Regions from separate parts of the Fictibacillus sp. UD genome, predicted to be linked through region 1. Evidence: riboswitches for the same ligand, from Rfam matches in the RefSeq annotation. Region 1 holds a riboswitch; each other region holds the start of a gene.
What was found. A riboswitch is a leader RNA that binds a small molecule or an ion and turns the genes downstream of it on or off. The one in region 1 is predicted to bind cyclic di-GMP.

Region 1 (10,723 bases):
ATATTCTGTTAATAAAAGCTAGATCTTCTTGCAGCGTTTCTGCATAAGCAAGAGGACCTCCTGGGGCTTGCGCGAATTCAAGTGCTCTTTGCGCCAACGCACGCAGCCCTTCTACCTGGATCGAAATGTCAGCCAGTAATTCTTGCGTCCAAGGAAGTTCATCAATAGAAGATGCTTGCACTTGGTACGTTTCGGCCATCTGATCGAGCCAGCCGTCAGGATCAGGATGACTTCTTGCAAAATCATAAAGAGACAGCACAAGCTTTTGAAGTTCCATATCATTTCTGTCAGAACTGTACGCATCAACCACTTCATAAAAAATATGGTCTTCTCCCTTGCTGTACTCTTCTTCAAAAAGATCTTCAATCACTTCTTGACGAATAAGTTCTGCTTCCGTTTCTTCTGCAACACGAAAACCCGGGTCAAGATCGGTTTCATAATAATGCTTGCGTAGCACTTCAATACAAAATGAGTGAAGTGTAGAAATAGAAGCTTTGTTTATCAGATTCAGCTGTCTTCTTAAATGAAGAGAAGAAGGGTTTTGTGACAATTCTTTATCAATTGCTTCCCCTATCCGTTTTCTCATTTCAGCTGCTGCTGCGTTTGTAAACGTAACAATAAGCAGTCTATCAACATCTGCAGTCTTTTCGCGGATCATCGTAATGATGCGTTCTACGAGAACTGCTGTTTTACCAGATCCTGCCGCTGCAGCAACAAGTACATTTTCGCCTCTTGCTTGAATCGCTTGCCACTGTTCATCCGTCCACGTGGCACCTTCAGGTTTAGGAATTAATGTTTTCAATTGAGGTTTCCTCCTTCCTCTTGCATTTTTTCTAAGATAACTTCATCTTTTTCAGGTCGAAGCTCTCGATATTGATTTTCTTCAAGTGTCTGATCAAACTGACAGACAGGTTTATACGAACAAAATGTACAAGGTGTTTTTTTCTTCATTTCATATGGCGAGATATCAATAACACCGCTTGTGATGCCTGCGCCGCTATTCACTGCCATTTTCCTGGCATGCTTTCTCATCGTATGAAAATGGTCGGCTGTAGCAACGGAAGAATGCGATTTGTGAAATCCTTTTTGTGTTAAAGCTACAGGGATGATGGAAGATCGGTCCTCCATCGTACTGTCCATAAGGTGAACGGCTTCTTGCTCTGCAAGTACAAGACCTTTCATCTTAAATTTCTTCAGCACTTCTTTTTCAATCTCTTCCACACTTAGAAGCTTCTTTTCATTTAGGATCGGATTATGAACATGGAAGTACAAAACACCTGCCGGCACGGATTCTTCGCCAAGCCAATTTTGCGAATGTGTTACAGCTACATCGAGATACGTTAACATCTGCAGTGCGATTCCATGATACAGCTCAGCTAAGTTCAGTCCTGTTGAACTCGATTTGTAATCAATAACACGCATAAGAAGTCCTTTAGAGCTTTTTGCTGTGTCGACACGGTCAATGCGTCCAATCACTTCCATCGTTGTTCCGTTCGGTAACTTATAAATCAGCGGTGGCAATGTTCCGCCAGCTCCGAATGCCAGTTCAAGACCAGCAGGAGTAAAACCACTCGCTTTTGCATGCTGGCTTAAAATGTGCGAAGCCTTTCCAACGACTTCTTTCAGCTTCTTTTTTATATAAAGATGACGGTTCGAACTTAAAAGAATCTCATGCTGAAGCTGCGGTGCGAGCAGTTCTACAATATCTCCTGCCAGCCTGTAACAATCACCTTTTGAAAGATCGCCCCAAGAAACTCTTCTTTGCTGAAGGGCATCATTCATCTGTTTTAACGCAGCATGAAACAGTTGCCCAATATCTGGTGCTTCGAGTTTGTACATTTGACGTTCTCTTAGTTTTAATCCATACGACATAAACTGTGAAAACGGACAAGACTGAAAAAGCTCCATCCTTGAAATACTCGTCAAGATCTTTTCACCATACAGATCCTGTGATACTGAAGAGCTTAATGGTGCTTCTCGGTTAAAATAAAACAGACTTGATAAAGCTCTTTTCGCATAATGGCCGTATTGGTCATTTGTAATAATCCAGTTGTAAACATCCCACCAAACGGTTGAGATCGGATACCCTTTTTTCCATTCTCTCAGCTGTGTGCTTAAAAAGGAGATGCTCTTTACAGGATGCTGCACAAAATCAATATCCTCGTTATGAACTGGTTCATTTTGATAAAGCTCTTCCTTTAACTTCGGAAAAAGATCACGCAGCCGCTGAATAACCATTGATGGCTGGAGTGTCTTGCCCTCCTCATCTGCCAGTGCATACGAAACAAACAAATGATCACTGCCATTTGTTAACGCAAGATAAATCATAAATTGTTCATCGAGCAGTTTCCTTCGTGATGTCGGCGCAAGAACAACTCCATTTCGTTCAAGCGCTTCTCTTTCGTCTTCTGATAACAAACCATCGTCCTTTGGCTTAAGAGGAATCACACCATCGTTTACACCAAGTACGAAATTAACTTTTACGTCGGTAAATCTTGATCTCTCCATCGTTCCAACTAAAACTTGATCTAATGATGGCGGAACAAGGGCAAACTTCATGCTTTCAAGCCCCGTTTCAAGCATCTGCATCCATGTATCTTTTGACAGTTCTTCTTCACCCGTAAGTTCTACCATTTCATCAAGCAGACCTAACACTTCGTTCCAAACCTGGCCATGTTCAGATGCTGCCCTAAGTTTCCCTGAAGACTCTGCTTGCAGTCTTAAGCGCTCAAGTTTCATGGGGACATGAAGATCTTCTAAATACTGATAAAGGGTTTTACAATAATCGATAACACTTCTGCTGTTTGAAAGGCCTTTTGATAGACGACTTAGAGGAGACACAATCATGTCCCGCAAATCATTGATCAGTTGTTCTTTTTCGTCGTCGCGGCTTGTTTTACCGAAGTCTTCTGACTCAAATCCTCTAAATCTTTTATATTTCCAAGGCTTAGGATCTGTCCATCTCTTGCCTTGAATGCCGAGCGCTAATACATAGTTTTCGAGTTCGTCCATACACCTTCTCATCTCAGAGGTTGTTTTTCTGATCTCATCAAGCGGATAGAGCATATCTGTTTTAACCGCACGAAAAACGGCTTCATACCGCCAATTCTTTAAAACAACATCTAAAGAGGAACGAATGAGTTCAATGAGCGGATGATGAAGCATGGACTTTTTTTGATCCAGGAAAACAGGAATTCCATAGTCTGAAAAAACGGTCTCAATAAGTGTCTGATAGCTTCCAGCGTTTCGGACTGTAACGGCTACATCACGATATCTATATCCATGATCTCTTACAAGCTCCACAATCTTTCTTGCTGTACCTTCTACTTCTGATCTTACATTTACAGCAGCTGCAACATGAATCCCATCAAAGTCCGATGATTGAACAGCAGGTCTCCTGTCATATTGCTCTTCAATGTGAGCAATCGCCCGAGAAGAGAATTTAGGATTTTCGCGAAGGAAGATCGGTTCTTCCATTTCCACATTGAGTTCTTTCGCTTGCTCAGCGAGAACTCCAATCGTCTTTTTTGTCATGTGAAATGTGTCTAGTTCATGCGGATCTGTATCTAGTTGAATGGATTCATCTGTTGTAAGTGCAATCGTGACTTTTTTTGCATGTGCCATTAAACCTGCCACAACTTCGAGCTCTTGAGGTGTAAAAGAATGAAATCCATCTATGTAAATTTCGCTATTCTTAATACTCTCAGCATAAGGAAGCTTCTCTTGAAGCAGTCTTAAATAGTCTTCAGAATCAAGATATTTGCCAGCGAGTGCTTGTTCAAGTGCACTTGAGATGATGCTGAGATCTGAAAGTTTGTCTTGAAGCACCTTCTTGTTATTCTCTTTTTGACCTAGGGAAGTGAGCGTTTCCGCGTTCCACGTAAGGTCTTCTGAACTCACACAATAACGTTTCAGCTCTGTTGTCATGAGCTCAAGCAGTTCGTAAAATCCGCTTTGTTCTGATGCTTTTTTAAATATTTTCAGTTCTTCTCTTTTGTGTTCAATAATTTTCCGAAGCATCATTCTTATGCCTGTTGAGGTGATATGCATTCTTGTCATGCCCCCGGTCTCACCAAGAACACGCCATGCAAGTCTCGAAAAACTAAACACTTGCGCACGCATCATGCCTGATAATCCATGGGTGGATGAAAGCTTGTATTCTGATTGAAAGGTCATCTGATCTGGCACGAGATAGATGATTGGATTTCCGGATGGATTCTCTTTAAGTTTTCTTTGAATCTCCATAAAGACAGAGTGGGACTTTCCGCTGCCGGATCGTCCCAATATATATTGCAAACTCATTTTGTTCATCCCCTGTTCCGTACATATATTCTGATTCTATTATCTCATAATCTAGTAGGACGGCAAAGGCTCGTATCCTCAAAAACGAGTACTTACAGCTGGTATTTAAAGGATAGCTTTCTTAAAAGAAATGTTTTTTTGTGTATACATAGTTGCTCTGGAAGTGGTTGATCTCCGTTTCAGACGCTCGCTTTCCGGGGGGTGCGCGGTGAGCCACCTCGGCGCTATGCGCCCTTAGGTGTCTCACCTGTCACACTGATTCCCCAGGAGTCTCGCGTCTTACACTACAATCAACTTGTCAGTGATGTCTTGAGCAACAATATTTAGTGCGCTTTTTTTAGGATTGTTAGTTGGAAGTTCATAAGTTGGTTGTAGCTTAATGTTGCCGACTTCTACGGGACAAGCAGGCAGTTCAAAAAGTTCAGCGCCGAAAAGCAAAAGGTGAATGGGCTAGTAAGGCGCACTTTGCCTTCTGGACCATTTAACTTTTGACCTCGAGGGGCTAGCCACTGCAACTAGACAGGTGAGACACATAATGTGAAACATACGAATGTGGCTCACCGCCTGCCCCGCGGAAAGCAAGCACCTGAAACGGAAATCAACTGCTTCTTTGCTATCTTTCATAGTAACAATCCTTTAGGAGTGAAACGTAATAAAAAAGGAAAACCGCTACATCATTAGCTGATTTTCCTCCATTTTGATGGTATCCAGTTTTAACGTGTTTCTTCCTGATGACTTTGCTTCATATAAAAGCATATCGGCTCTTTGGATCATTTCGGCAGGCTTTTCACCCGTTTTATAAATAGCTATACCATAACTCAATGTTACTGGTAACGGTTCGTTTCCGATGGTATAAGGAAATCGCTTTAAGTGGCTGTTGATGGATTCAATCATCTTTTTCACTTCATGTTTGCTAGCTGTATGTAAGATCCACGCAAATTCTTCGCCGCCATACCGATAAGCTTCACCGTCTTTTAAAGAGATATACCGTTTAAATGTTGATCCCACGAGCTTTAGCACTTCATCCCCTATCAAGTGGCCATGCTGATCGTTAAAATTTTTGAATCGGTCAATGTCACAAAGCACAAGAGTGAAGGGCTTATTTTGTTTTGTTTTTTCTAATACATCTTCTTGAAACTTTCTGTGGTTAAGCAACCCTGTTAAATAGTCTTGTTCGGATTGAAGCTGATACATGTTTTTCTCAAGATAGTGCTGTCTTTCTTTAGATGCGATGATACCGCCATATAATGCAATCAGCCACAAGAAACAACTCTTCATAAAAAATTCAAAGGAAGCCATAGTGTCCTGATAGCCACTCTCTGTTATAAAAAAGAACATCAGGGTACTAAAAATTGCTGCTCCTAAAAGGAAAGCTCCCTTCAATCTCCAATAAAGAGCTGCATGAATGACAATTAAATAACCGACTGAAACAAACGGACTTTCTGCTCCTCCAGATAGCTGCATGAGCCAAGCATAAGCTATATAGTCAAAAACAATGCCACCCCTTGTAAAAAATCGGTAGTACACGGATTTTTCATGGCATTTATGTAATACGATTTGCGTTGAGGTCATATATAGTATTCCAATCGCCAATAGCAATGGAAACGTATCTGTTTCATAGTTCAATACATTTGAAATAGGAGGATAGTAAAAAATGGGGATGCAAAGAACTAAAAAGAACCATCGCAATAAAGAAGATATGTTTTCAGACCGGTGTTCCGTTATTACAAACCATTCTCTCATGTAGTCATCTTCCTTCACGCTATGCTATATTAGGAAATCTTAGCACGCGGTTCCTGTATTTTACATAAATCAATTTTCATCATATTATTCTTACGTTTCGCACGTTTTCACTTCTCGTTTGTTCGTATACATTCGTTCGTCAGCCAGTTGAAGATAATAATCAATGTTTTCACATGCATCTGCAAGAAGTTCTATTGCACCGTAAGCGAGTGAAATTGAATTGTTCCAATTCATCAATTGACTCTCTATCTTTTCAACAAGGATATACGCTTCCGCTTCTGAAATTCCCGGTAGAAGAAATACAAATTCATCTCCTCCAAATCTAAATCCGGAAAACAATTTTAAGCGTTTTGAAAGCTCAGCGATCTGCTGAAGGATCTCATCTCCAGCAAGATGCCCATACTCATCGTTTATCAGTTTAAAGTTATTAATATCAAACATAACGAGTGTTAACGGCAGTTTAAGTTTGTGCGCTTTCTTTAGCTCTTTTTCCAAACAGTCATAGAAGTAGCGACGGTTATAAAGGTTGGTCAACGGGTCACGAATACTTATTTCTTTCAAATCTTTAAATTGCTCTGCTGAAAAACCGCTTAAGAATCCCGTAACTGATCGATGTGATATACGGTTCCATCTGTCCAACATAAAAAGTTGAACAACATGCGATTCATTTTTTGCTTCTTTTTTTACTTGCTGCAGAACAGATTCACTGATGCTATTAGTAAAGCAAGCAAGTGTCTGATGCGGAATACGCTGATGTCTTAAAAAATGAATACCAGACCGAAAAGCCTTTTGTTCAGCTTGTTTTAAAAATAATTCAAAACGTTTTTCCGGCAAAAAAACCGCATGAACGATTCCCCGTAAAAACTTCACTAATATTTTTTCGTATTGCTCAACAAAACCGTTCAGAAACGTATGAAAGTCATCATATTGTCCGAGATGCTCTTTGTGAGTATGTATCATGGTTGGAATAGACTCCATAAATTTTGAAAACAAGTTTCTTTTGAGTGTGCGCAAGTCTAGTTGGAAGTTTTCCATTTCTGCAACCCCTCAAATCCTGAAAAATTACATACAAAAAGCCATTACCCAAAAAGGGAATGGCTTTAATTAAAGTTGATAGACATCGAATCTCTTTGTCAGTTTTGTTCATCCGGTGCTCATGTATTCGTATACATTCCGCTCCTCTGAACTTCACTTCCTCGACCTTCTCGCCTCTCAAGCATTAATACAATGTTGATAGACATTGAATCTCTTTGTCAGTTTTGTTCCTAAGTGGTCATGTATTTACAATAAATACACATCTCTTAAGAATATACCTCCCAGATCCAACAGCTATCGAAACATTAGTCCGCTTCCCTTTGGCAACCGGCTGCCATTGCATGTCTACCATACTTTAGGCCCATAGCTTTGCGTCCCAGCTTTTCAACTGGTTTGCCCTTAATAACAAAGGTTTCTATTGATTTATAGATATTATATACTATATAGGTAATTTTAGCCAGTATTTTATATAGGTATTTTATCCTATCATTTGTAGTCTTTAGAAATTTTTAACATCCTATAGTACCTATACCCTACCCGTACAACATTTAAAACAAAATAAGGAATTTTTACAGGAAAATGGTAAAGTGTCTTTTTGTAAAACTTAAAATACGCTTTCCGTAAGTCTTTCCATTTGCGGCAATCTTCCTTTTTATAAAAATCAGATACATCCACAATAATTCCTCTATTACCCGAAATCATCACATTTTTCCCATGTACATCGCTAGGCTGCAATCCCTTTTCCGTTGCATAACTTAAGGCTTGATCAATATCAAAAATCACATGCTCAGGTATTTTAATTCCTTTATGCACACAGTCATAAAGCGTAATACCTTGGATTCGTTTTAAAATCAAGAACCTACTTTCCGTGTAATAACAAACAGAAAACCCGGGATGATCGCCTAAACGTTCGTATACTTTCTTCTCATCCAGCAGCCCGTGTTCGTCCCTGCCATAAATTTTCACGACATAATCAGGATATTCTGGATGTAAAAAAACAGCCGCGTAATTACCGCAGCCTAGCATCTGCCAAGGATGTGGTGTATTTACCGGACATACCGGATCAAACGGACTTTGGCTCTCAATCATGATTTCTCTGTTCAATTGTCTGGCAAGCTGAATAAAATGTTCCATTCGGATCCTCAATTTCTAATGGTCTACTATCATCATATGTTTCTGCATTCATTGTATACAGTTGGCATGAAAAAGGAAACCTGAATGCATTCTGGCTTATTCCGCTGTTACATGAAGATAGGAGAGCATAAGCGTTTCGGCTTTGTTCTTCAAATGAACGTTCGGGAATCTCATGATTTCACGGTACCCTCTAATGAAGATCTCGTATTCAGTAATATCTGCTTCACGCCTGCCATCCATCACCTTTATTCTTCTTTTTCGGAGTTCAACTCTAACATCATATAGATCTTTACTAATTTGATTCATAATCTGTTCGATTAATGCGACATATGGCTGCCTCAACTTTAATGGAGAGCCGTTAATAATTTGCAGGTCCCGATTAAACACTGTGAGTAAAATCGGATACATCACAAATTTCTCAATGAGCGAACGCTCTTCTTCGCTTCCGTATTGCACGACAATTCCTCCAATCTTAAGAAGGCGAAAAACGAAATTGTACAGATAATATATTTCTTATGTGAAAAGTTCGGATTTCTTTTCTAACTGAACAGTAGCCCTTAATTATGTTTCCGTGAAGTGAGTATGGAATGATCATTCGGTGAGAAATATCCCCTTTTCGCGAAAGGTAAATCATCTCCACCGCAGTCCTTTCCTGGATGCATCTTAAAAACATGCTAGTCATGAAGCAACCTCCTTTTTTATTTATTATATGCGAACAAACGTTCTTTTTATACAAGAAAAAAATACCTATCTAAAAAAGATAGGTATTTTGGATTTCTATTTGGTTTGAAGACCGATTCCCATCGCCTCTAGCTCTTGATACAAGTTACCCGCAATGGAAAACCCTTCGAAACTGATCCCCAATGATACGACCGTTTGCGCTAATTCAGGACGCATACCGCTTAACGTAACTTTTACACCGAGGAGCTTAAGTGAATTAATCACTTTAAATAAGTTATGAGCTACCATCGTATCGATGACTGGTACTCCAGACAGATCGATAAACAGATGCTCAACTTCTAGTTCCATACATTTCTGAAGTGATGTTTCCATAATTAACTTAGATCGGTGAGTATCAATCGTTCCAACAAGAGGAAGAACAGCAACGGATCTCGTCAGTCTAACTACTGGAACAGAGAGTTCTTCAATGGCTTCTCTTGCCAATCCGAGTACTCTGTTATTGTTTTCTACATAGGCTACACTAAAAGCATGAACGGTTTCATCTAAAAACGGATCAATGATTGACGCAGCTTTTAAAACAGTGTCCACTGAAAACTTTTCATTGTTAATCTCGTTTCGGATAAAGTCCCACAGCACGATCCGATAAAATCTCGTACTGTTTAGTGCGGTATCTAATGGCACTTCATACTGAACCGCAAGTTCGCCATTCTTCCTTCCCCACTTGATAAACCGTTCTTCGCTGGTTTTAAAATCTTCATATAATGCTTCTCCAAAATATGTGAATAATTCTCCACGAAGTTCTTTCACAAAATCTGTTAGAACGGGCGGATTTTCTCCATGCTGAACTTTAACCTCATCAATCTTCTTCGCCAGATCATATTTACAATCAATGATCTTTTTCCCCAATTCTTTCAATTGGCGCTCCATTTTATCTATATCCCCCTATATAAACAAAAAATTATTGCATACCTCCTACTTATATACCATTATTAAATGGATATGAAACCTATTTTCAAAAAAATATGTCGTAAATTGTTGAAGCTTAGAAAGGAGCTGCTATGAAGATTTGGTTCGGCTTTTTATTCGGTCTATTTGTTATGTCTCACTGGTCCATTAGAGCTTTTGCCTGGGAGCTTAAAGCTGTGACAGCAGGCGAACGAATTGGAGCAGTATTTTTAGGAGTTTTCATTTTATTTCTGATTCTGTTGTATATCTTCAAACGCTACAGCACATCGTTTTTTCATGGATTTTTAGCTGCGATCGGCTTGTTTTTAACGGTAGATAACATCTTGTTTCACTGGGTGTTTCAATTACATCGTATTACCAGCGGTCCTGAAGCAAATCTTCTTGAATCTCTGTTTGTTTTGATCGGAATCGCACTTGTGTACTACACGTGGAAAAAAGAGAAAATAGTGGTTTAAATGTAATCAATATGAACAGAAAACCCCGCTGCTTTCGCTTTCAATGCAAGCTTTTCTGCGTTTTCCCGAGAAGAGAATGCCCCGATTTGCACTTTAAAAAGCTTTCCGGATGATGTTATGGTCTCATTAAATGCTTCTGTATTGACGGTTCGTTTCTTTTGTTCATATTTTATATCCTCAATAAAGTAAGGAAACGTCTTATTATATTGATGAAAACAATTCAACGGATCTGTTCGCCGTTTTGGGTCCAGTTGAAAGTGGCCTTTAATATGACGGTCAGGGTCCCATTGATACAACTCGCATAAGTAAGCAAAAAACCAAACATACCGTTTGTATGCTTCTTGAAATTGAATGGCACCACCGTAGCAAAGTTCGACCCCTATTCCCCATTCGTTTGCATCAGAGAC
Region 2 (10,723 bases), on a different contig from region 1:
TGCTTGGAGGAGGCTGGAAAACTTAATTTTTTCACCAGTGCGAAAGACCGATAAAAAGGTCCATAAATATCCGATATATAACGGCAGTAAAACAAGCGTAATGACAAATGTACTTACAGCAGGTCCATCGGCACCTTCAGGCTTGTTTACCCATGCGTTAAAGCCGCCACTTAAATTAATTTCAATAATTAACGGGATGAAGTAATAAATCGAAGCAAATAGCAGAGTTAATAATGCTGCTGCACCCCATTGTCCTTTTAGCTGCAACCGAGCCTGTTGTTTGATTTCTTTATTTTTCATGATGCAATCACCTTTCTAGATCTGTCCTCTAATTATACTACGAGATGTAAGAGAGAAAGATGATATTGATAGGTATTAATAGTAAGATTGAAGAAAAGGCACTCGTAAAAGGGAGGGGTGGATGTGGAGAATTTGAAAGGAAAAGAGGCTGTTCTTCTTTTTGATGGAATATGTAATCTTTGCAATAGTAGCGTGCAATTTATTCTCAAACATGAAAAGAGCAGTGTGCTAAAGTTTTCAGCTATTCAATCAGAAGCAGGGCAAAAGTTGCTCTCTCGATACAATATAGATCCTGTGCATACCAATTCCGTTATTTTAATAAAGGACGGAAAAGTTTATACAGAATCCGATGCTGTATTCGCAACCTCCCAGTTTTTAAAATTTCCATTTAACCTTGGAAAAGTTCTCGTTATCGTACCAAAGCCTCTTCGGAATTTCTTATATAAAAAAGTAGCGAAAAATCGCTATAGGTGGTTTGGTAAAAAGGATAGCTGTATGATTCCAACGCCTGACCTAAAAAATAGGTTTTTACAATAGTTTTTACTGCCAAATTTCATAAGACAACATATCGCCTAATAGGATAAAACAAAAGCCTAAAAAGGGGATTCGTGCAATGGGACAAAAAGTGTTGCTCTTTGGAGACGCGGGGATTGATGATGCAGTCGCCTTAACATATGCCTATTTAAGCAACGAAATAGATATCGTAGGGGTCGTTGCGGACTATGGAAATGTGTCCAGAGAGCAGACGATTGCGAATGTACAATATCTTGCAAAAGTATTCAACTTCCCAAGTGAAGTGAAAATAATCGGCGGAGCAGAAGTTCCGATGACAGGGGAACAGCCCATTTTTTATCCTGAGGTTCATGGAGTCTATGGATTAGGCCCGATAGAGCCCGAAACGAATAGCGGAGTGATCGAAAACTTCTTTGAGATCGTGAACATCATCGAAGAATATCAGGGTGAGCTTATCATTGTAAATGCAGGCAGACTTACTTCACTCGCAACGATGTTTATTTTGTATCAATCGCTTATGAAAAAAGTAAAAGCCTATTACATAATGGGCGGAGCTTTTTGGGTTCCTGGTAACGTAACGGCAGTGTCAGAAGCAAACTTTCACGCCGATCCCATCGCAGTAAGGATTGTTCTGCAATATGCAAAAAACTTAACCATCATCCCATTGAACGTAACAGACAGGGCGCTTGTTACCCCAGAAATGGTCAACTATATTGATTACAAAGGTAAAGCACCGATCATCAAACCGGTGCTGGATTTTTATTATAATTTTTATAAAAGCCGCATCCCAAATATTCAAGGAAGTCCGGTTCACGATGCAATCACCTTAATGGCGTGCATAAGGGAAGATATGTTCACGTATAGGACGCTTCCTGTACATATTGTGCTGCAAGACGGCACCACTGCCAGAGGTCAAAGTATTGCAGATGTCAGGCCGTATGTACAATTTGGCGAACAAGAAAAAAAACATCGCATCGCGTTTGATTTCGATTATAACTACTTTTTTAGAGATTTTATGAGCGTGATGACGGGTGAAACGTTTACATGATCTGGTGGTGTATACTCAATTTTTAGTATGTAATAGCTTTCAGCTGTATTTTTCTGTTGTTGTATAGGACTTCAATATGCTTCGGAAAAGATTGATGCTCAAATTCTAGTAATAATCTATCTTTCGCGTCCGCATCATGATAGGCATCTTGATTATTTATTCTGATCTGAAGTTTATCCTTTTGGCTGACTAGAGTAGCCTTTGGATAGCTGTACAAGTTTCTGTTGTCGTTTCGGTCAAAATAAAAATAGATGGATTTCTGGCTATCTGTTTTTGAGAAAAAGAGATACGCGCTTTCTTTTTCAAGTGTTGAACGGATAATTAACTTGTGAGTTTCAGGTGAAAGGTTATTTAGCTCTAATTCCTTAAAACTGATTTGGTTTGGCGTAAAGATAAAATATAAAGAAAGCAAAAATACTATAGAAATAGCAAGGGATACATAGGTTTTCGTTTTCAAAGTATTACCCCAATCAGCGGTTATAAGTTTAAGAGTAAACCAATCAATAAAAAACCGAGCTTCCTATCCATGCAGACAAGACCTCGGTTAACTTTTGAATTAAATGTGTGTATGCTTAATATCTATGCGCAATCTTTAATTTGATCCAGTTTGTTTAATTTCTCATCTAAAATCTGACTTAACTGAACAAGAAGCGGATCTGCAAGACTATTAACCTTTTTGCTTACCTCATACATGGTCGTGCGAATGGCGTCTATCTCTGTAGTTAAGACAAGAGCATTGCTTCGGCTCATGGTCCATTCCCCCTCTAATATAATAACCACTTCTGCACCATTAATATCGGTAAATCTTGTAAATATTATATACCATATTTTGTGTCAAGTCTATTATTTTTTTACACATATAGGGGGACAGACCCCATACAATTACACATTCGCCGATTTTGTCTTTCACAGAAAGACAAAATCGGCTTTTTCTTTGCTGTGACTGACTTTCTTTCATTGATAGAGTGTAATTTTACATCCGATTTACAGCTCAACTGCTGGTGATATCTTACTTTCTACGTAATCTCGATATTGAGTTTTTGAATCTTGAAAAAGTCCAAGGATGGTTGAGGTGTCTACGAAAGGGCAAACCGATTGGGTCACATAATATCGGTAACTGCTCCAAGGGTATTCGAGAGGAAACATAACAAGGTCTGCGGCCACAGGGTTTAGATGAATGTAACGGCTCGTATCTAGAAGGTACGAACGTTCTTCGATCAATTCTGCTCCGTAGCGTCCTTGAAATACATGGCCAGTTAATTCATATTTATTGTTGAAGTACATGGCATACGTTTCATTTAGTTCTTTCATGAATTCTCCAGGTGGGGACTTGCTGCACAGAATTTGAAGGTGCGTATGGTTTGTCATGAGGCAATAAGAGAAGAGCTCGACAGCGTGCTTTTTAACACAGTGACTTAAGATCTTTAAGTAGCGGTGGAAATCCAGATGGGAATAAAATAGGGGTTCCCTGCGGTTTCCGCGAGTCGTCACGTGATAAACAGCATCGGGGTACCAAATTCGGGGTGATCTAGGAATAATTTTCACCTCCTTTCAGTTGTACTTCTATTATACTTGCTGATAGCCGTATGTGGGAAATGGGGACTGACCCCAAACAATTTATTTCCCTTATTGTTTTTGAGTAAAACCCCAGAAGGAAGCGGGAATGCAATCGGTTCGAATCACTCCTTTTCGCAAAGTTATACATTTTCCGAAACAAAATTCACAATGTTTTTGTCGAAAGTACAGCGTTTATAGCATTTCTTATCAAATTTCCCCGGAAATTTTTCCGAAAAAATAGCTAGAAAACGAATATCTAGGTTATAACTACACAAAATAACCCCGTATTTTATTTAACGGAGGTATACATTTTGAATCCAAATCAATCGAATCAACCAAACCCGAATCAAAGCCAGCAGCCAGCAGCAACTAACAGTCCCGAATTCATCCATCAAAACATGCAAACTGGTCAAGTACCTGCTCAACTCAACCATGGCGGTCATGAGATGTTTGATGTTCATGAAATGCTGAGTGGCATAGTTTCTACATTAAATCTATACACGATGTGCGGTGGTCACGTGCAGGATCCGGAATTAAAAACGATGCTGAACAGCCACTATCAGTATATTTCAAGAGAATACAATGCTTGTGTGCAGGCTTTTCAAACAGGAACAAATCCAGCTCACAAAACAGAGTCTTATATGATGAAGCAAGACAATGACTTTGTATACGGATTAAAGCCAGCGCAGCCTAAAAAACCGATTCAAAGCGTGACCGAATTAAATGATGAGTCTGTTTCATCCCTTATCCTAGGAACATTAAAGTCCAATGCATCTTTACGAGCGATGGCGACCTTAGAAGTTACCAATCCCGTTATGAGACGTGTTTTAGCAGACGGAATCCCGAACTGGATAGAGATGGCTTACGAGCTGTCAATCTGGCAAAATAAGCATCATTATTATCAAGTTCCACAGCTCAACCAACAAGATATGACGAGCATGCTGAACGCTTATGCCCCGTCACAACAGACACAACCACCGCTTCAATAACTCAATAATCATTGAAAACGAGCACCTTAAAAAGGGTGCTCGTTTTATATTGTCACGTAAACAGGGATATCATGAGTAGGAATAGAAATGTTCTTTAAAGTCGAAAGAACTCGACAAGGTGAAATGAATTTGCCATAGTAATGAGTGGACTTATTTTATGTATTGAAACTCCAGGGGGTTGGGCAATGAAAAAGGGAACGGACTGGCGATATCGAGTCTCAAACAAAGAAGCCATTATGGGTACTGTGCTCGCTATCTTAAACTTTATCTGGTGGTATGCGTTTGCTTACGGTCTAGGTGGACGTCCTGTTAAAGAGTACACATACATACTTGGATTTCCTGCATGGTTTTTTTACAGTTGTATTATAGGATTTATTGTTTTTACCGTTTTGGTATATATCATGGTGAAGTTCTTTTTCAAAGAAGTTCCGTTTGATACAGAAGATTCAGGGCCAAAAGAGGAGGGCGATGTTCGATGAACTGGGATGTGATCCTTCCTTTAGCGTTCTTTTTGATCCTTGTTTTTCTAGTTGGTATTTACACCTCTCGTCATATAAAAAGTGGACCTTCTTTTTTACAAGATTACTTTTTAGCAGGCAGAGAACTTGGCGGCTTTGTGCTCGCTATGACGATGGTGGCCACTTATGGTAGTGCTTCAAGCTTTATTGGAGGGCCAGGTGCTGCTTATCAATTAGGGCTTGGCTGGGTATTGCTCGCTATGGCGCAGCTTGTGACAGGTTATTTTACACTAGCCGTCCTCGGAAAAAAGTTTGCGATAGTGGCTCGTAAGATAAACGCAGTTACACTTATTGATTTTTTAAAAGCGCGTTATGAAAGCAAGTGGGTCGTCATATTGTCAGCGTTAAGCATTGTTATCTTCTTGTTTTCAGCGATGGCTGCCCAATGGGTGGGCGGAGGAAGGCTAATCGAGTCGTTCACCGGGTTATCCTATACAACAGCCCTATTTATCTTTTCGGGTTCTGTCCTCGTTTATGTTATCGCAGGTGGATTTCGAGCTGTCGTGATTACAGATGCGATCCAAGGCGTTGTCATGGTGATCGGGACGGTCATCATACTAGCAGGAACGATTATAGCAGGTGGCGGAATCGAAAACATTATGAGTGAGTTAAGAGCGGAAAACCCAAATCTCATTTCGCCGTTCGGATCTGATCAATCCCTTACACCTCTTTATGTTTCATCATTTTGGATTTTGGTTGGTGTGGGTGTCGTAGGATTGCCGCAGATCTCGGTTAGAGCGATGAGCTACCGAAACGCAAAAGCCATGCATCGAGCGATGATCATCGGAACATTCGTTGTGGGATTCATTATGTTAGGCATGCACTTAGCTGGTGTGTTTGGAAGAGTAGTCCTTCCTGGTATCGAGGTGCCGGATAAAGTAATGCCTTTATTGGCACTCGAGGTACTGCCAGGGTGGTTGGCAGGGATCGTTTTGGCTGCGCCGCTTGCTGCCGTTATGTCAACGGTTGACTCTGTGCTACTGCTCGTCAGCTCAGCAATTATAAAGGATGTTTATATCAATTACATCAAGCCAGATGCAGAAGAGCAATTTGTAAAAAAACTAAGCTTCGGTATCACAGCTGTAGTCGGATTAAGTGTGTTCGCGATGGCCATTCATCCGCCAGACTTGCTGATTTGGCTCAATCTCTTTGCATTCGGTGGATTAGAAGCAGCCTTCATTTGGCCAATTGTTATGGGGCTGTATTGGAAAAGAGGAAATGCCAACGGAGCGATCGCATCTATACTCGTCGGAGTTGGCTCTTATATGTATCTGCACCTGAACTATCCGAACCTATGGGGCATGCATACGGTTGTAATGCCAATCGTGCTATCCTTCTTTGCCTACATTGTGGGGAGTTTCACAAAGGGGGACAGACCCCAGACAAATACATTCTAAACGACATTGTCCACTGGAGGTGGACAATGTCGTTTTTCTTTTGTTCTCAAATGAAATTCTAAAAATGGGATTTAAAAAATTACCCAAATAAATACCTCCAATACAAAACCTATAATAGAATCTTTAAATAAAATCCTACTAAAATGAAAATTTAGTAATAACTTACTAAATACCCATTTACAGTGAATGGAGCTGGTGGTAATTTAGTATCAGAATATAATTAGATAGTGTGGAGCTGTGAAGGTTGTTCTGTATGTGGGCGCTTGGGACAACTGAAGCTAGTAGCGCAACCGACCGCTTTCTTTATGAGTTCTATATATAAAGGAAGGGGTATTTTGTTATGGAAATCTCTCGAAAAGAAAAATTCAGTGCAAAGAAAAAGGCAGGAAAGAAATGGCCTAAAATTGTTTTAGCATCCACTTTGGCATTAGGCGTGGGTTCAACATCTGCATTTGCTGCAAAGCCGGAACTTGCTGATTATCTCTACAACCAGATCGTTTCGTTCACTTATAAGCCAGAAATAGATCAAGCTCTTCAGGATGAAGAAAAGTCACTATTGAAGAATCTAAGCACAAGCATTGCTTCTATCTTCTCAGGTGCTAAACAAGAGCTAGAAGATGAGAAACAAAAGATTATCACAAACAAAAAGACTGAAATACAGTCCCACTACAACAGCGAAATGGCTGAAGTAACAAAGAAGAAAGAGGAAGCAATGGCGAAAAAGAAACAAGAAATGAATGATGCTGCTACTAAGTCAACCACTGACATAAAAGCTAACATTACAAACGAGATTGAAAAAGAGATTGAAAAAAACAAAAACACCAAATAAATTTCCAAGAGCGGAGTCTTCATTCTCCGCTCTTTTTCTTTTTCTGATATCCTAGAATATAGAAATAGATGAACGGAGAGAAATCTATGAAAAAACTATTTTTAGCACTTAGTATTATTTTTCTCGTGTATGCAACGGCTATGCTCATCCAAACGACCAACATGGACATGGGTTTGGCGGTTTTCTTCCTTTTAGGTGCGTTTCTTTTCATCATCTATTATCGACACAATACGGCTATGAAACTTTTTCAAACCTATAAAAAAACAACTGTGACAATTGTGGTGCTTTGCCTGCTTTTTGCCGCCACTCTAGAAACTCTTATTCTGACATCTGCTAATACTGACCCGGGGAAGGTCTCAGGAAAGATAGACTCCATCCTCGTTCTTGGCGGCGGGACAAAGAACAACCGACCTGGTGCTGTTCTTAAAGGAAGGCTGGATCAAGCGCTCGCTTATGCCGAGAACCATCCAAATGTTAACTTTATCGTGAGCGGCGGGCTTGGATTCGGAAAAACAACGAGTGAGGGCACGATCATGAAAAACTATTTAGTAGAGAATGGGATTGAGCCTGAACGCATACAGATTGAAGAAAAAGCCACCAGTACGTACGAAAATCTTTTATATACGAAGGAAATGATTGGTGCCGATCATCAATTGTTAGTCGTTACGAGTGATTTTCATCTTTTTCGAACAAAGATGATTGCAAAACGTGTTGGAATTGAAGCTGAGGGTCTTGGATCACCGCTCAGAATCTCATCAGTTCCTCAAGCGCACGTGCGGGAATATATGGCGATCATAAAGAGTTATTTTACCGACCGTTAAAGGAATGAGGCTAACGATTATGGATAAAAGTAAGTATCATTGCTGCGCGACATGTTTAAATTTCAAGCCGGAAAAAACGAGCCAAGGTATGCGTTATCACTGCGTACGTCTTGGTTTTGAGACAAAACCACAGTACCAGTTCAATTGCTGGGATCCGAAACCTCATGTGGTAGAGCTTATGAAGAAAGAAAAATAATATTGGAGTTATTTTACACAAATACCTTGCAATACAAGTTAGTTCTGCATATACTATTGGTATATCTTGTCATGCAAGGCATTCTTTTTTGTTCAATACCCTTGTAATACAAGGTAGTGAAAAGAGGTGCACCTATATGTCAAACACTCAAATGTTAAAAGGGATTCTCGATGGATGTCTGTTAGCTATTATCCAAGAAGGTGAAGTGTATGGCTACGAATTAGCTGAAAAGCTGGAGACTTACGGTTTTCAACAAACGAGTGAGGGAACCATCTATCCGCTATTAATTCGGATGCAAAAAGAAGAACTCGTAACCACAACGTTAAAGAAATCGACGGCAGGTCCAAGGCGAAAGTATTATTCACTTACGAAAAAAGGTGAAGAAGAGCTAGAGGCTTTTATTGAAAGATGGAGTCAGTTAAGCCGATCAGTGGATCAAATTTTGCAAAAGAAAGGAAGCGAAAAATGAATGCGCCAAAACATACGTTAACGGCAGAAAGTCAGGATTTTTTAGATAACTTAAGACTTTATTTATTCTCAAGTGGTAAAAAGGACGACGAGATTAATGAAATCGTAGAAGAATTAGAAGATCATCTGATGGAAGCGGAAAAGCGCGGCAAATCCGTTCAGCATATTGTCGGAAGCTCGCCAAAAGTATACATGAAGCAGCTATCAGAGGAGATGTCGTTTGATTTCAAATGGTTATCGTATTTTCCAGTGATCGTACTAGGGGTCTTTGCTTATGTGCTGTTAGGAGATGCCATCAGAGGCGGAGTGCAATATTCGCTTCTTCAAGTCATCGGATATCCTGTGGCATGCTTGCTTCTAACTCTGTTATATATGAAAACCTTCAAGTTCTTAGCTAGCCGAGAGCTTTCTAAAGTTAAAAACGGAGTAATTTTTTTCTTGTTAGGAAGTTTTCCATTCGCTCTCTTTTTAGGACTTTTGCTGGCAAACAAAGCATACAATACGCCATCAGTAATTGACCTAGGAACAACAGGAAATATTGTGGCAGCAATACTTGCAGCTGGAATTTTTATCGGAATCGCTTTATGGAGCAAAACGTGGTTTACGATTGTCATACCTGTCATTTTGTTTGTACCTGAATTTCTGATTGGTATGACTTCATTTGAAAAAGAAACGAAGGGAATCATGACGTTATCGATAATGGTTGTGGTGTTCGCAACTTACTACGCGTTCACAGTGAAAAAATCTAAGGAAACTTCATGATTTGAAATGAGAGCTGATTCCTTTTGATCAGCTTTTTTTGTGATGCAATTGCACTTGCATGTTTACCATCAAACACGCCACTTGCACTGAAAAAGCTTACAATGTTACATTGTGTAAGGCTTTACACAGCTAATTAGTGGAAATACTGTTGATAGATAAGGTGATCTTGAAACAGATCATCGAAATAGAAAGGATTTTTGATATGAATCTTCAAATTCCGATTGAAATAAAAGAAAAGCTGCAGAAAGAGGCGACGAAACGATTAGAAAACTTGCCGGATGTATATAAAGAATTGATTGGTGAGCGCGGCTACACAGCGCCTGACGCTTCACTTATAGAAGATGCTGTGATCGCACTGGCATTAGGAAAAAATGTCCTGTTAAAGGGACCGACTGGTTCGGGTAAAACGAAGCTAGCCGAGCTGCTTTCAAACGTGTTCGGACAGCCGCTTCATCAAGTGAACGCTTCTGTTGACTTAGACGCTGAAGCTCTTCTCGGCCACAAAACATTAAGCTACAACGAGGGAAAGCAAGAGATTGAGTTCATTCCAGGACCTGTAACGAAAGCGGCAATGAACGGACACTTTCTCTACATCGATGAGATCAACATCGCAAAACCAGAAACGCTCCCGATTCTAAACGGAATGCTCGATTACCGCCGTACGATTGCAAATCCGTTTACTGGTGAAGTGGTAAAAGCGCAGCCTGGATTCAATGTCATCGCTGCAATTAACGAAGGGTACATCGGAACGGTGCCGCTTAATGAGGCGTTAAAAAATCGCTTCGTTGTGATCGAAGTGCCTTATATTCAAGGTGATACATTAAAAGAAATGCTTAAAAACCAGTCTCAGCAAAAAGACGAAGACGTTCTCTCGAAGTTTGTCCAGCTTTCATCTGACCTTATCGGTCAGGCGAAAGCCGGCCATCTGTCCGAGGACGCCGCATCCATCCGCGCACTGCTAGATGCGGCCGACCTCTCCGTCTACTTGCCGGCGAAGCGCGCCATCCAGCGCGCTATCGCCGACAAGCTCGAAGATGCCCGCGAACGCGCCCTCGTTTCCAACGTGGCTGCGACACTGTTTGCGTAAGCTGGGAAATGGGGTCTGACCCCACACAATTTATTTCCCACGACGATTTTGGAGGTTTTCCCTAGATGAAATTCCTAATATTTGCGGATACAAAGATCGATTCTTTTGTTCACATGCAACTGATCGATCTTTCACGCTCACTCTCAAAAGTGGATAAAATGGATGTTTCGTTCTCGTACCACTCGTACCTTGAACGAAAAAGCGGCGTCACTCACGTCAGCCAATTCTGGAACCCATA
Region 3 (10,723 bases), on a different contig from region 1:
ACCTCTTTTGGTTATTCACTTTACATATTGTTTAAATTCTTTAAATGTCGTTTTCGAGAAAATTTGGAATCGAGGGATTTCAAAAAGATGATCCTTGCTGCTAGCTAGTCTTTCTTCAGTTGTGAAAGCCATTTTAAATCCAGCGCCTTTTAAGATCTCAATACTTTCTGGTGAATATTCACCGTACGGATAAGCAAATCCTAATTTTTCGCCGCCTAGTTGAAAGACACTCGTTTTTAAATCTTTTGCTACTTCATTTTTGGACTTTGATAGTAAATAAGGGGTTTTGTTAGCTCTTCCGCTGATTTTTTCTTTTTTGTGGTAACTATATGTGTGGCTCTGATATTCAAACACATCACACCCTTTTCGTAACTCCTTCGCGCTAAAATATTGAACATATTCAGGCGTATATGTGTGGACTCTGTTCGTAGTTGTACCTGTAATTAAGAAGTTCACTGCTCTAAAATCATACTCTTTTAATATTGGATAAGCCTCCACATAATTATCTTTATATCCATCATCAAAAGTTAAGACCACACTTTTCTCTGGAATGGGCATCTTGTTTGATAAAAAAGAATATAGTTCATTGAGCGTTAAGGTAACATATCCTTCTTTTTTCAAATAGTTCATCTGTTTCTTAAAATCACTTTTCTTAACGATCATCGGGTTTAATTCCCCTTTTATATAATGCCGCTCTTCAATGTCCTTATCATCAATAATGCGGTGATACGTTAAAACGGGAATATCTCTCGCGGCTTGTCCATCAACAGCAAAAGTCCTTACCTTTCTTTCCGATCCATTTTCACAGCTCTCTAACGAAATTTGCTGACTAGCAGGCAATAGCCCTTCGTGTTCTTTTGCAAGGATTTCATATTCATTGATAACAAACCCAAGTCCCCATCCTAAACCACACAGTAGAATAAGAAAACCTGACGCAACGGAAAACTTAGAAATGAGTTCCTTCATGACGCTTTCTTCACTCCATTCCATGCGACATTTCCTGATCTCTCTAACTTGTCCCACGATTGTGATTTATAGAAGTAAGATACCGTTCCGTATACGACAAATGAAAGATTGATCATTCGATATACAAAGATCTCAAAGGGAAGAAATAATAGTACTCTTGCAAGATCTGCCTTTGAAAATTTAATGCCATGTAAGGAGGAGACGTATAAAGTTGTCAGGCTTTGATACATAAAGAGAAATACAGCCCCAAGTCCAAGCAAAAACAATAAGATCATATTACTTTGGTTGTATATGAGTAAGATGGGAGATATCACAAAGGGAAAAGCATTTAATGTGCCAATAATAAATTGATCGACTAAGAAAAAAAGAGAAAAACGAATCGAAAATTTATGAAAATAACATGTTCGATAATGCACCAGACAATCGATAAAAGCTTTCTGCCATCTCACTCTTTGTTTAAACATATCCTTTAGCGTGCTTGGACACTCTGTGTAACAAAGAGCTGTCGGCACAAACGCCACTTTTTTCTTACTTTTCGTTTCTTTAATGTATTTGTGCAGTTTGAGTGTGATATCCATATCCTCGCCGATTGTTTTCCTGAACCCGTTTATATTAAAAAGTGTCCCTCTTCTAAAAGCACCGAATGCTCCTGCAATAACCGTAATCGCACCAACGGAAGCTTGTGCTCTCTTATGAAGATAAAATGCCGTTAAATACTGCAAAAACTGAAACTTAATAACACCTTTAATTTTAAAAGTGGGTTTCAGGTTTTGAAAATCACCTGTAAATGCCTGCGCGATTAGCACGTTTCCTCCGCACGCGATCACGTCTTCTTCTTGAAATTTTGCATTCATTTCAGTTAAAGCATGTTTTTCCAAATAACTATCTGCATCTAACGTCACTACGATTTCGTTTTTGCTAAAATCAATTCCGGCATTCAGCGCATCTGCTTTTCCGCCATTCACTTTATCGATTACATAGATATTTGGAAACTTTCTCGATTGATACACATTTTTCACAAACTGATAACTCAACTTTTTGTCTATTGTTCTATTACATATCTTAAAAGCTAATAGTTTGTTTAAATAGTGCAGCGTGTTATCCGTTGATCCGTCATTTACGATTATTAACTCTGCACGTTGGTACTTTGAATACAGAAACCCGATCAAACAATGCCGCATCACCTTTTCCTCATTATAGGCAGGAACAATGACAGAAAACGTATAGTTCTTGTTGATTTCTTTTAACTTTTTTCTCTCGTTTTTGAATAGTGGAATGAATATATAGAGGGACTGAAATACAACAAAAGCCATGAAGATTCCCAATGAAATATAAGTAAACAGCATTAATGTCCACTCCCGTCATGTTTTTGATAGACTCGTACATAATCAATTAGCATTTCTTTAGGATATTGTTCTGATTGACTTGGTGGTCCAGGCCAGTTACCACCGATTGCTGTATTTAAATAGAGGAATAAAGGTGTAGAGGGAGAAAATTGCTTTGTTTGGAATACGATTTGATGATCGACTAACCAAACAATTCTATCTTTTTCCCATATGAGACTGTATAGGTGGAAGTCCTCTGAAAAATCTACATCCTTACTAACAAAGTGTGTGAAATCTCTCTTTTTCGTTCCATTTGCATCCTGCCAGTGAACGACAAAATAGAGTTCGTTCGGCGCATTTCCTAAATTCTCCATCATATCAATTTCTGGCAGCCACGTTCCGTTCATAGAGTTAACTAACCAGAATGCAGGGAACACTCCTTGTCCTTTTGGAAGTTTTGCTCGTATATCTATCTTTCCATAAGTGAATTCGAGTTTATTTTCAGTAGTCAGTGCGCCAGAAGTGTATTCTCTCCCCTTGAACCTCTCTCTCTTACTTTCTATTACGAGGTTTCCTGCACTAACTTTTACATTTTCAGGTGTGTAATATTGCCATTCACCATTTTTATCAGAAGGCCAATCCTGAAGGTTCCAATCCTTAAAGGAGAATTCATTTCCGAATTCATCGTTCCAGATCAATTGCCATTGACCTTGACGTGGCTTAGGTTGTGATTGTAATTGTGAATGCGGTTGGGATTGCAGGTGCGGTCTCTGAATGATGGTTTTTGGTTGAGTATCGACATTTGAAATTCTTGCATTGTGGGATTGGATTTTGTTCTTAACCATTCTTTTCTCCTCTTGATGGATGCCGCCAGTAATGATTAATAAAGAGCAAATAAACAATAAAAGGATACGAATTTTTAATCACTCCAATCCAACAAAAGTTATGTTCTTTATAAAGAACGTTTTAGGTAAAAAAAAACAGAAACACCGTGTGTTGTTCTTTTTATAGTTGTTTTGTTCTTTAAATAGAACTAATTTGTTTTTAATATAGCAGGTCAATTAGTTACTGTCAATAATCTATTCTTTAAAAAGTACACTTTGTATGAATGACATTTACTAGGTTTAGAGATACACGGAAAATGGAATATAATGGTTAGTTTCTACTCTGTTGAGATGCTAGACTTCAGTGGGGTGTTCATTAAATATTATGGAAAGGAGAGATGTGGCTTGAATCAATTCACCCAAACAGGCACAAGTTTACCGAGCTCTGACCGAACGATTAATGTTGGTGAGGAATCTAAACTCGCTGAATTTGTTGGAGAAAAGAAGAAAGACTTTTATTTAAGAAAATGGCAAAAAGACAACAGCTGGAACTGGGCCGCTTGTTTGTTAACCATTTTTTGGCTCGGATACAGAAAAATGCTCAAGCCGGTTGTCTACATTATTATTGGGTTTTTAGCAATTGACATTATTACTTTATTAATTGGTATTGATGGAACGTTCATCAATCGAGGTTTGGGATATGGTCTATCGGGGGCTTTAGGTATTACAGGAAATATGTTTTATAGAAAACACGCAGAAAAACAAATACAAGAAGTTAATCAGCTTTCCATTAGTGAAGAGGAGAAGATGCACGAACTTCGCAAACGCGGTGGTACAAGTGGAAAAGGAGCTTTCTTAGCGGTCTTAATGTTTGCTGGTTATCTCAGTATTTCAATCGTATTAGCACTTACTTTTTCATAAATATATAAAAAGATAACTCGCGTCTGGAGTTATCTTTTTTGGTCCTTATTAAAATATCTTTTCTTTTTGTTTCATGATCTGGTGGAGATTTTGTTTTAGCAGCGCAGCTTTTTTTATAATGGCTTCTTCAAACTCCTCGATTGTTGTTTGATCGCCGTTACTTTTAACTGGCTCAGTGTCAATAATTTCTTCTAACTGCATGCGAACAGACGGTTCATCCTGTTTATCTTCTAAACTTCTTAAGAAGATAAAAGTATCCATATCTCTATAATTCAATTCAATCTCAATTTCCAGTTGATCGTTTACATAAGAGAAGGTTGTCTTCCAGCTCCCATCTGTATCGGCCGGTTCAGAGAATCCATAATCACGTATTAAGTAGTTAAAAGTTTCTTCGGTAATGGATGAGAATAAATTCATGGTAACACCTCCACTCAAAATTTCGATACATATATATGTTGTAATCAATTCCTTACAGTTTACACGGTTTCTTAACATAAAGATAATACTTATACTTTCGCTCTATTCTTCTCTTCTCCTCTTTCCAATGAAAATATGGAGCAATAAAAAATTTACAGGAAAGGACACGGCAATACCGTGTCCTTTCCTGATGGACGAATTTAGTACTTTTGTATTTGTTTGGGGTCAGACCCCCTATATATGAAACCTGTGTTGAGGTTGCTTCGTCTTACTAACGGATACGCAACTTAAGGAGGGCTGACACTAGGTGAAAAGCGAAGAATTGAAGCAATCCATAAGTATTGATGGCATGACCAAAGAAGACGCTATCGTTTATTTAATGAAATGTTACGGTGAAGAGATTAAGCGTCTTGTCTACACGTTCGTTAAGAATTGGCAGCACGCTGAAGATATTACACAAGAAGTTTATCTCTCCTTGTATACAAAACTTGATACATTCCGAGGAGATTCCTCTGTTAGAAGCTGGATCTACACCATTGCTATCAATAAATCAAAAGACTTTTTAAAAAGCTGGAGCTATCGGAAGCTTGCTTTTACAGATAAATTCACAATTAATCAAAAAGAGAGTGCCCATTCTGTTGAAGAAGGAATGATTTCAAAAAACGAAGATCAACTTCTGTATACTGCTGTACTTTCATTACCACTTAAGTATAGAGAAGTTATATTGCTGCACTATTATAAGGAATTTTCTGTACGTGAAATTTGCGAACTGCTTTCTATGAATGAGTCCACAGTGAAAACGAGGTTAAGCCGAGCAAGAAAAGTGCTTCAGAATCACTATATCCAACTAGGAGGTGAGCGATAATGGAAAATAAACTAAAAAACTTAAATCGTACAATGGACGAACACATGTCTAGTACTCCTGTTTTTACAAATAAAGATGAACAAAACATATTGCTCGCTATACGTGACAAATCAACGAGAAAAACGACAAAGCGAAAGAACACTTTTGTTCCAAGACTTCTTACAGCTGCACTATTCGCTGGTGTCATCTTTACCTCATACCATTTGATGGATAACTATTTAAAGCCAGAAACAGCGACGGAAATTGAAAAACCAGAAGTCCGTTATGCTCAGGAATTAACCCAAGCTTCTAGCATGCTGACTTTTGAGGCGAGCACACGCGAACTTACAATTAAGGGAACCGTTAACAATACTACCGATTATAATAGTGAGCCCTTTCAAGCGAAAGTTAACATATTGAATGAAGATGTCGCTGATGCTTTAGGTACCAAGAGCTTAACTCTTGATGTTCCACCTAATCATTTCTTAAAGCCTGACGAACCTTATTCATTCGAAAAAGTAGTCACTGTAGAACTAGGTATCGTTGATGAAAACACGTTTAAGGACGCTATAGAAGTAGAAATATACACCAAGACAAAAACATTAACCTCTTTTGTTATTGATGATATTACTTTCAATACAAATGAAGTAAAAGAACCAGATACCGAGGATAAACTAGTCGTTGAAGAAAACGAAACAGAAGAAACACCTTCAACTAATCAAGATAAAAAGACAGAACAAGAAGACATTGAAGAAGTAAACCAAACAGCTAAAGAATCCATTGAAGATCTCGAGAAGCAATATGGTAAAAAAAGAACGCCTTTTAATAACATAGATGTAACGAATAAAAATGATTTATTTTATGTGAATAACATTACGCTTGGAGTTACTTTAGAAGAAGCTCTTCAAACGTTAGGACCTTATGACAACTATAATGACCAAGATTATCATTCACCCGTTTATGCGAGTTGGAATTTTAAAAATGCTGCAGAAGAGAGCGAGTTATATCTAGAAATTAGCGAACCAGGAAAAAAAGGAAAAGTAAGCTACATTGGTTTCAAAACATTAGATAGAGCCTATGTAGAAAATTGGGTAAACCAACTTGGCAAACCATTTCTAGAGAAGACTTCTTCAAAGTTCTATTATGAAGAGAAATCTCAGCAAATGCTAATTATACAGGATTGGAAAACTCATTATGATATCAGCTTACAAACAGAAACCAATCTTGAGCTTTATAAAAAAGAAAATTAACAAAATCCCCCAAAACCACGTTTATCCACAGTTTATTTGGGGGATTTAGTTCTAAAGGACTATCCTTTAAGTAGCTGTGCTAATAGCTTCCTTAGAATCTAGTGCCTTCTGATATTCACTTTTCAAGTCATCCACTACTTCTTTTACAGTTGAAATTTTCTTAACGCTACCTACACCCTGTCCAGCAGACCAGATATCTTTCCATGCCTTTGCTTTCGTTTCAGAGAATGAAAGATCTATAGAATCTTGTTTCATTAAGTTCTCTACATCGAATCCCGCTTTTTGGAGTGATGGAAGCAGATAATTCCCTTTGATTCCGCTTATTGCGTCGGTATAAACGAGATCTTCAAGCGTAGATTCAATCAGCATCTGTCGGTATTCTTCGCTGGCAGATGATTCTTGTGTCGCAATAAAACGGGTGCCCATATAGACGAGATCCGCTCCAAGAATCTTCGCTGCAAGGATTTCTTCACCCGTAGAAATCGCCCCAGCTAGAATCGTCAATCCATCCCAGAATTCTTTTACGGCCTTTAAAAAAGCAAATGGATTTAACGTACCACCATGGCCTCCAGCACCGCTACATACTAGAATCAATCCGTCGATTCCAGTCTTTGCTGCCTTGCGAGCATGATCAAGTGAGATTACGTCAGAAAATACAAGTCCTCCATATTCATGGACAATTTTAGCTACATCACTGGGATTTCCTAGAGACGTAATTACGACAGGTGGCTCATACTTCTTAATGAGCGCTAAGTCTTCTTCAAATCGCTTATTGGTGCGGTGTACGATTAAGTTTACTCCCCAAGGTGCTATTTTAGCAGATGGATCTTCTGTTTGTGATTTCTCGAGTTCCTCTTTAATATGCTTCATCCAATTCTCTAAAAGATCGGAGGTTCTTGCATTCAATAAAGGGAAGGTTCCTATAATACCGTTCTTGCAGCTTTCGATTACCATATCTGGACTTGATACTAAAAACATAGGTGCATTAATGACAGGTAAAATGAGTTGATTCGACAATTTTATAGGTAAACTGTTGTTCAAGTACGATCATCCTCTCAATTATTTAGTTAGAAATCATAAAACCATTCACATACTTGTTCAATAATCCTTACAAAAATCCCTCTATATCGTTTTATGGGGTTGCTATAAAATATTTAATATTACATTTCCGTTACAGTCATTTTCTGACAACATTTTCTTTTTTTCTTGTATATAATCAATTAGTGTTAGGGACATATACCTAATGATCCTTCAGTCAAGGGCAAACATCTTCGAAAGAAATGGGCGCAAAGCCACGGATCTAAAGCTTTCGAGCTATGATCGCCGGGTTACCTGGACAATACTTACTTTCTGGAGGGATTTTTTAGTGGAGAATACTTTTATGTTAGATCACGAGTGGATTGAATTAATGAAAGAAGCGAGAGATCAAGGTTTCACTAAAGAAGAAATTATGAGTTTTTTAAAGAATCCCCAATTAGTATTGGGTGAATATCAATTACAAGGAAATTAAGTAGTAAGTAGGACTCAGAATTTATTTACTTCCCTATTGTAGAAAGATATAATAAAGGCAAATTACTTTTAAAATGGGGATAACAAATGATGATTGGTGAACGAGTTAAAAAGTATCGCACTGAAAAAGGGCTCTCCATTACTGCTTTAGCTGATAAAGCAGGGGTAGCTAAATCGTACATAAGTGCACTTGAACGAAACATTCAACAGAATCCGTCTATTCAGCTTCTTGAAAAGATTGCAGATGTTTTGAATATTTCAGTTGATCACTTGATAAAGCCAGAAGTTGATACGAAAAACCTTGACCAAGAATGGGCGGATTTAGTAAAAGAAGCCATGGGATCTGGTGTGAGTAAAGAGCAATTTAAAGAGTTCTTGGAATTTAATAAATGGAAGAATAAACAAAACTAACCACCTGGATAGGTGGTTTTTTTGTTTGACTAATATTTGATAATGATATAAAAAAGGTGCCGACCGATAGTATCATACTAAAAGAAATACCTAGCATAATAGATTTAACGTTGGATTTCCAAGTGTAGTTTTTCAAACCTAACGATGAAAAGGGTTCGCTCATTTAAATTCATATTGAAGAAGATGATCAGTGTTTCTCTGCAAGTAAACTTGTAAAAACATAAGAAGACTTACTATCAAGCTCCAAATGTATCCCATTTAGTAGAATTCCCCTTCAGTAACCTGTACACTCCAAGAATGAGAAAAAACGTTGCGAACGATACGTCGAAAAAATAAATCAATATAAAAAGATGGTTGTGATTATTAGTAACAGAACATTTATTATTATTACTTGTTTGCTTCTTATTCTCTTTTAGTCGAATGCATTTACACCCTCCTACATAAACAATTTAACATTTGTTTACATTTTAATACCTATATACTATACTTTATTAAGAACTAAAAGTTCTAATAAAAGAACATTATACGAGGAGGTTGTACATGAAACTGTTTAAAAAACCGTTAGCTTTTTTTCTTTCCTTCTTCTTACTAATTTTTTCTTTAACCCCACTAACTGTTTCAGCAAATTCATCCAAACAAAGTGCCATTAATTACGTATCATTAGGCGATTCTTTAGCAGCTGGTATTACTCCTTATAAAAGCATTGGACCAGGATATCCTCACTATTTAACAGAGTTGCTAAAGTCACAAGGCAACGTAAACCCTTCCTATTTTGGCGTTCCGGGTTATACCTCATCAGATGTTATTCAAGATCTAACAGATCCATCCCGCCCAAATCACAATCCAATGAAAAAAGCTTTACGAAAGGCACATATTGTTACTATAGATATTGGAGCAATTGATGTTCTTGCTAAAATGCAGGCAGGACAACAGATAACCCATGCTGATATTAAAAACACTGTAAATAATGTTGCGAAGATATTAGTGATTATAAAGACTATAAATCCAAAAGCTAAAGTATATGTAATGGGGTATTATAATCCATTTCCACACCCTAACTCTTTATACGCACCATATGTTCCAACATTGTTATACGCCCTTCAACAATACAATCAATCTGTAGAGGTAATCGCTTCATTTATGAATGTCACATTTGTCCCAACCGCACATCTTGTGCAAGCAAACTATGTAAACTATCTTCCAAATCCAAATGATATTCACTTAAGTGCTGAAGGATATCAAGCAATAGCTGATGCATTTTTTAATGCCATTAAGTCTAATCAAACAAGTTTAGTAAATAAATAGGTTTTAACTAGTTAAAGTATGTCTCATCGCTTAAGTTGATAGGACATACTTTAACTTTGAATGAATAAATTTTTTTTGAAAATCAGTTTGAGAATTATTTCAATAGGGAAAAGGAATAGAGTGTCTATTATTTTTTTGCCTATGGAGGATTTGTTTATGAATCAGACGCCGAATGAATTATTGAAATCTCAAACAAGTATTGATGTTAATGGTTCATCTTTTCTTTGGGACACAGAAAAAGGTATTTTTAAATTTGAAGGCGCCGACGTCTTGCTGTTTTGGACTGATTCAGCGTTCAAGGTATTTCTGGACTCAATTGAAGAGATTACTGGCGAAGGAACGGCTGATCTTGTTTTTGAAACGGCTGGATATCGTACTGGACTTGTCGTAAGCGATTTTTATAAAAAATCAATGGTTAATATCGAAACGTCTTTTGAATCATTGCCTAACATATACGCAACTGCAGGCTGGGGGAAGACGTTTATAAATGTAGATGTGGAAAAGAAAGAAGCTGTTATTACCATCTCTAATGGGTGGGAAACAAAAGTTAAGAAGGCACAAAACAGCAATCGTATGGGCTGTTTCTTACCTGGTCATTGGGCTGGTGTATTTACAGGTCTGTTTGATACGAACATGTGGTACGAAGTGTTAGATCATGATCTTACCTCTGATTTTCTAAAAATACGAATAACAGAATCAAATATTACGCCAAAAGATAATATTCGTGAACTTGTTCAGCGTGAAGAACAAAATGAGATTATGAAGCTTGAGGCAATGGTTGAAAATCGCACGCGCGAGTTAACTGATCTTATCCGCGAGATTTCTTCGCCTATTATTCCAGTAACCGATAATATCGTGGTTATCCCGCTGATCGGTAAATATAATGAATTGCGTTCCAAAGATATGTTAGAACACACTCTTACTTCTCTACCTCAACATCGTGCTAAGTTT

Region 2: it holds a riboswitch for cyclic di-GMP, as region 1 does, so the genes downstream of both, P8610_RS12220 (hypothetical protein) here and P8610_RS15970 (GGDEF domain-containing protein) in region 1, are expected to answer to the same signal.
Region 3: it holds a riboswitch for cyclic di-GMP, as region 1 does, so the genes downstream of both, P8610_RS12380 (anti-repressor SinI family protein) here and P8610_RS15970 (GGDEF domain-containing protein) in region 1, are expected to answer to the same signal.

Annotation. Positions count from the first base shown of each region.
Region 1 covers NZ_JARUHH010000012.1:71,333-82,055, forward strand. The annotation lists gene addA (helicase-exonuclease AddAB subunit AddA) at 1-802, opposite strand, end outside; gene addB (helicase-exonuclease AddAB subunit AddB) at 799-4,302, opposite strand; gene P8610_RS15960 (hypothetical protein) at 4,840-4,983, shown strand; gene P8610_RS15965 (GGDEF domain-containing protein) at 4,972-6,045, opposite strand; gene P8610_RS15970 (GGDEF domain-containing protein) at 6,136-7,080, opposite strand; cyclic di-GMP riboswitch class I at 7,400-7,488, opposite strand; gene P8610_RS15975 (serine/threonine protein kinase) at 7,567-8,214, opposite strand; gene P8610_RS15980 (hypothetical protein) at 8,311-8,670, opposite strand; gene P8610_RS15985 (STAS domain-containing protein) at 8,992-9,822, opposite strand; gene P8610_RS15990 (DUF2243 domain-containing protein) at 9,954-10,316, shown strand; gene P8610_RS15995 (N-acetylmuramoyl-L-alanine amidase) at 10,313-10,723, opposite strand, start outside.
Region 2 covers NZ_JARUHH010000006.1:169,585-180,307, forward strand. The annotation lists gene P8610_RS12175 (DUF975 family protein) at 1-300, opposite strand, end outside; gene P8610_RS12180 (thiol-disulfide oxidoreductase DCC family protein) at 424-837, shown strand; gene P8610_RS12185 (nucleoside hydrolase) at 914-1,861, shown strand; gene P8610_RS12190 (hypothetical protein) at 1,884-2,318, opposite strand; gene P8610_RS12195 (aspartyl-phosphate phosphatase Spo0E family protein) at 2,441-2,611, opposite strand; gene P8610_RS12200 (transposase) at 2,846-3,406, opposite strand; gene P8610_RS12205 (spore coat protein) at 3,817-4,407, shown strand; gene P8610_RS12210 (YhdT family protein) at 4,593-4,886, shown strand; gene panF (sodium/pantothenate symporter) at 4,883-6,322, shown strand; cyclic di-GMP riboswitch class II at 6,545-6,627, shown strand; gene P8610_RS12220 (hypothetical protein) at 6,663-7,151, shown strand; gene P8610_RS12225 (YdcF family protein) at 7,238-7,972, shown strand; gene P8610_RS12230 (PadR family transcriptional regulator) at 8,305-8,637, shown strand; gene P8610_RS12235 (HAAS domain-containing protein) at 8,634-9,398, shown strand; gene P8610_RS12240 (ATP-binding protein) at 9,601-10,485, shown strand; gene P8610_RS12245 (vWA domain-containing protein) at 10,551-10,723, shown strand, end outside.
Region 3 covers NZ_JARUHH010000006.1:198,730-209,452, reverse strand. The annotation lists gene P8610_RS12420 (polysaccharide deacetylase family protein) at 16-990, opposite strand; gene P8610_RS12415 (glycosyltransferase family 2 protein) at 963-2,312, opposite strand; gene P8610_RS12410 (glycoside hydrolase family 16 protein) at 2,312-3,193, opposite strand; gene P8610_RS12405 (DUF2628 domain-containing protein) at 3,521-4,036, shown strand; gene P8610_RS12400 (hypothetical protein) at 4,085-4,453, opposite strand; gene P8610_RS12395 (sigma-70 family RNA polymerase sigma factor) at 4,761-5,318, shown strand; gene P8610_RS12390 (hypothetical protein) at 5,318-6,547, shown strand; gene P8610_RS12385 (NAD(P)H-dependent flavin oxidoreductase) at 6,614-7,588, opposite strand; cyclic di-GMP riboswitch class I at 7,798-7,883, shown strand; gene P8610_RS12380 (anti-repressor SinI family protein) at 7,929-8,057, shown strand; gene P8610_RS12375 (helix-turn-helix domain-containing protein) at 8,147-8,467, shown strand; gene P8610_RS12370 (GDSL-type esterase/lipase family protein) at 9,008-9,772, shown strand; gene P8610_RS12365 (STAS domain-containing protein) at 9,929-10,723, shown strand, end outside.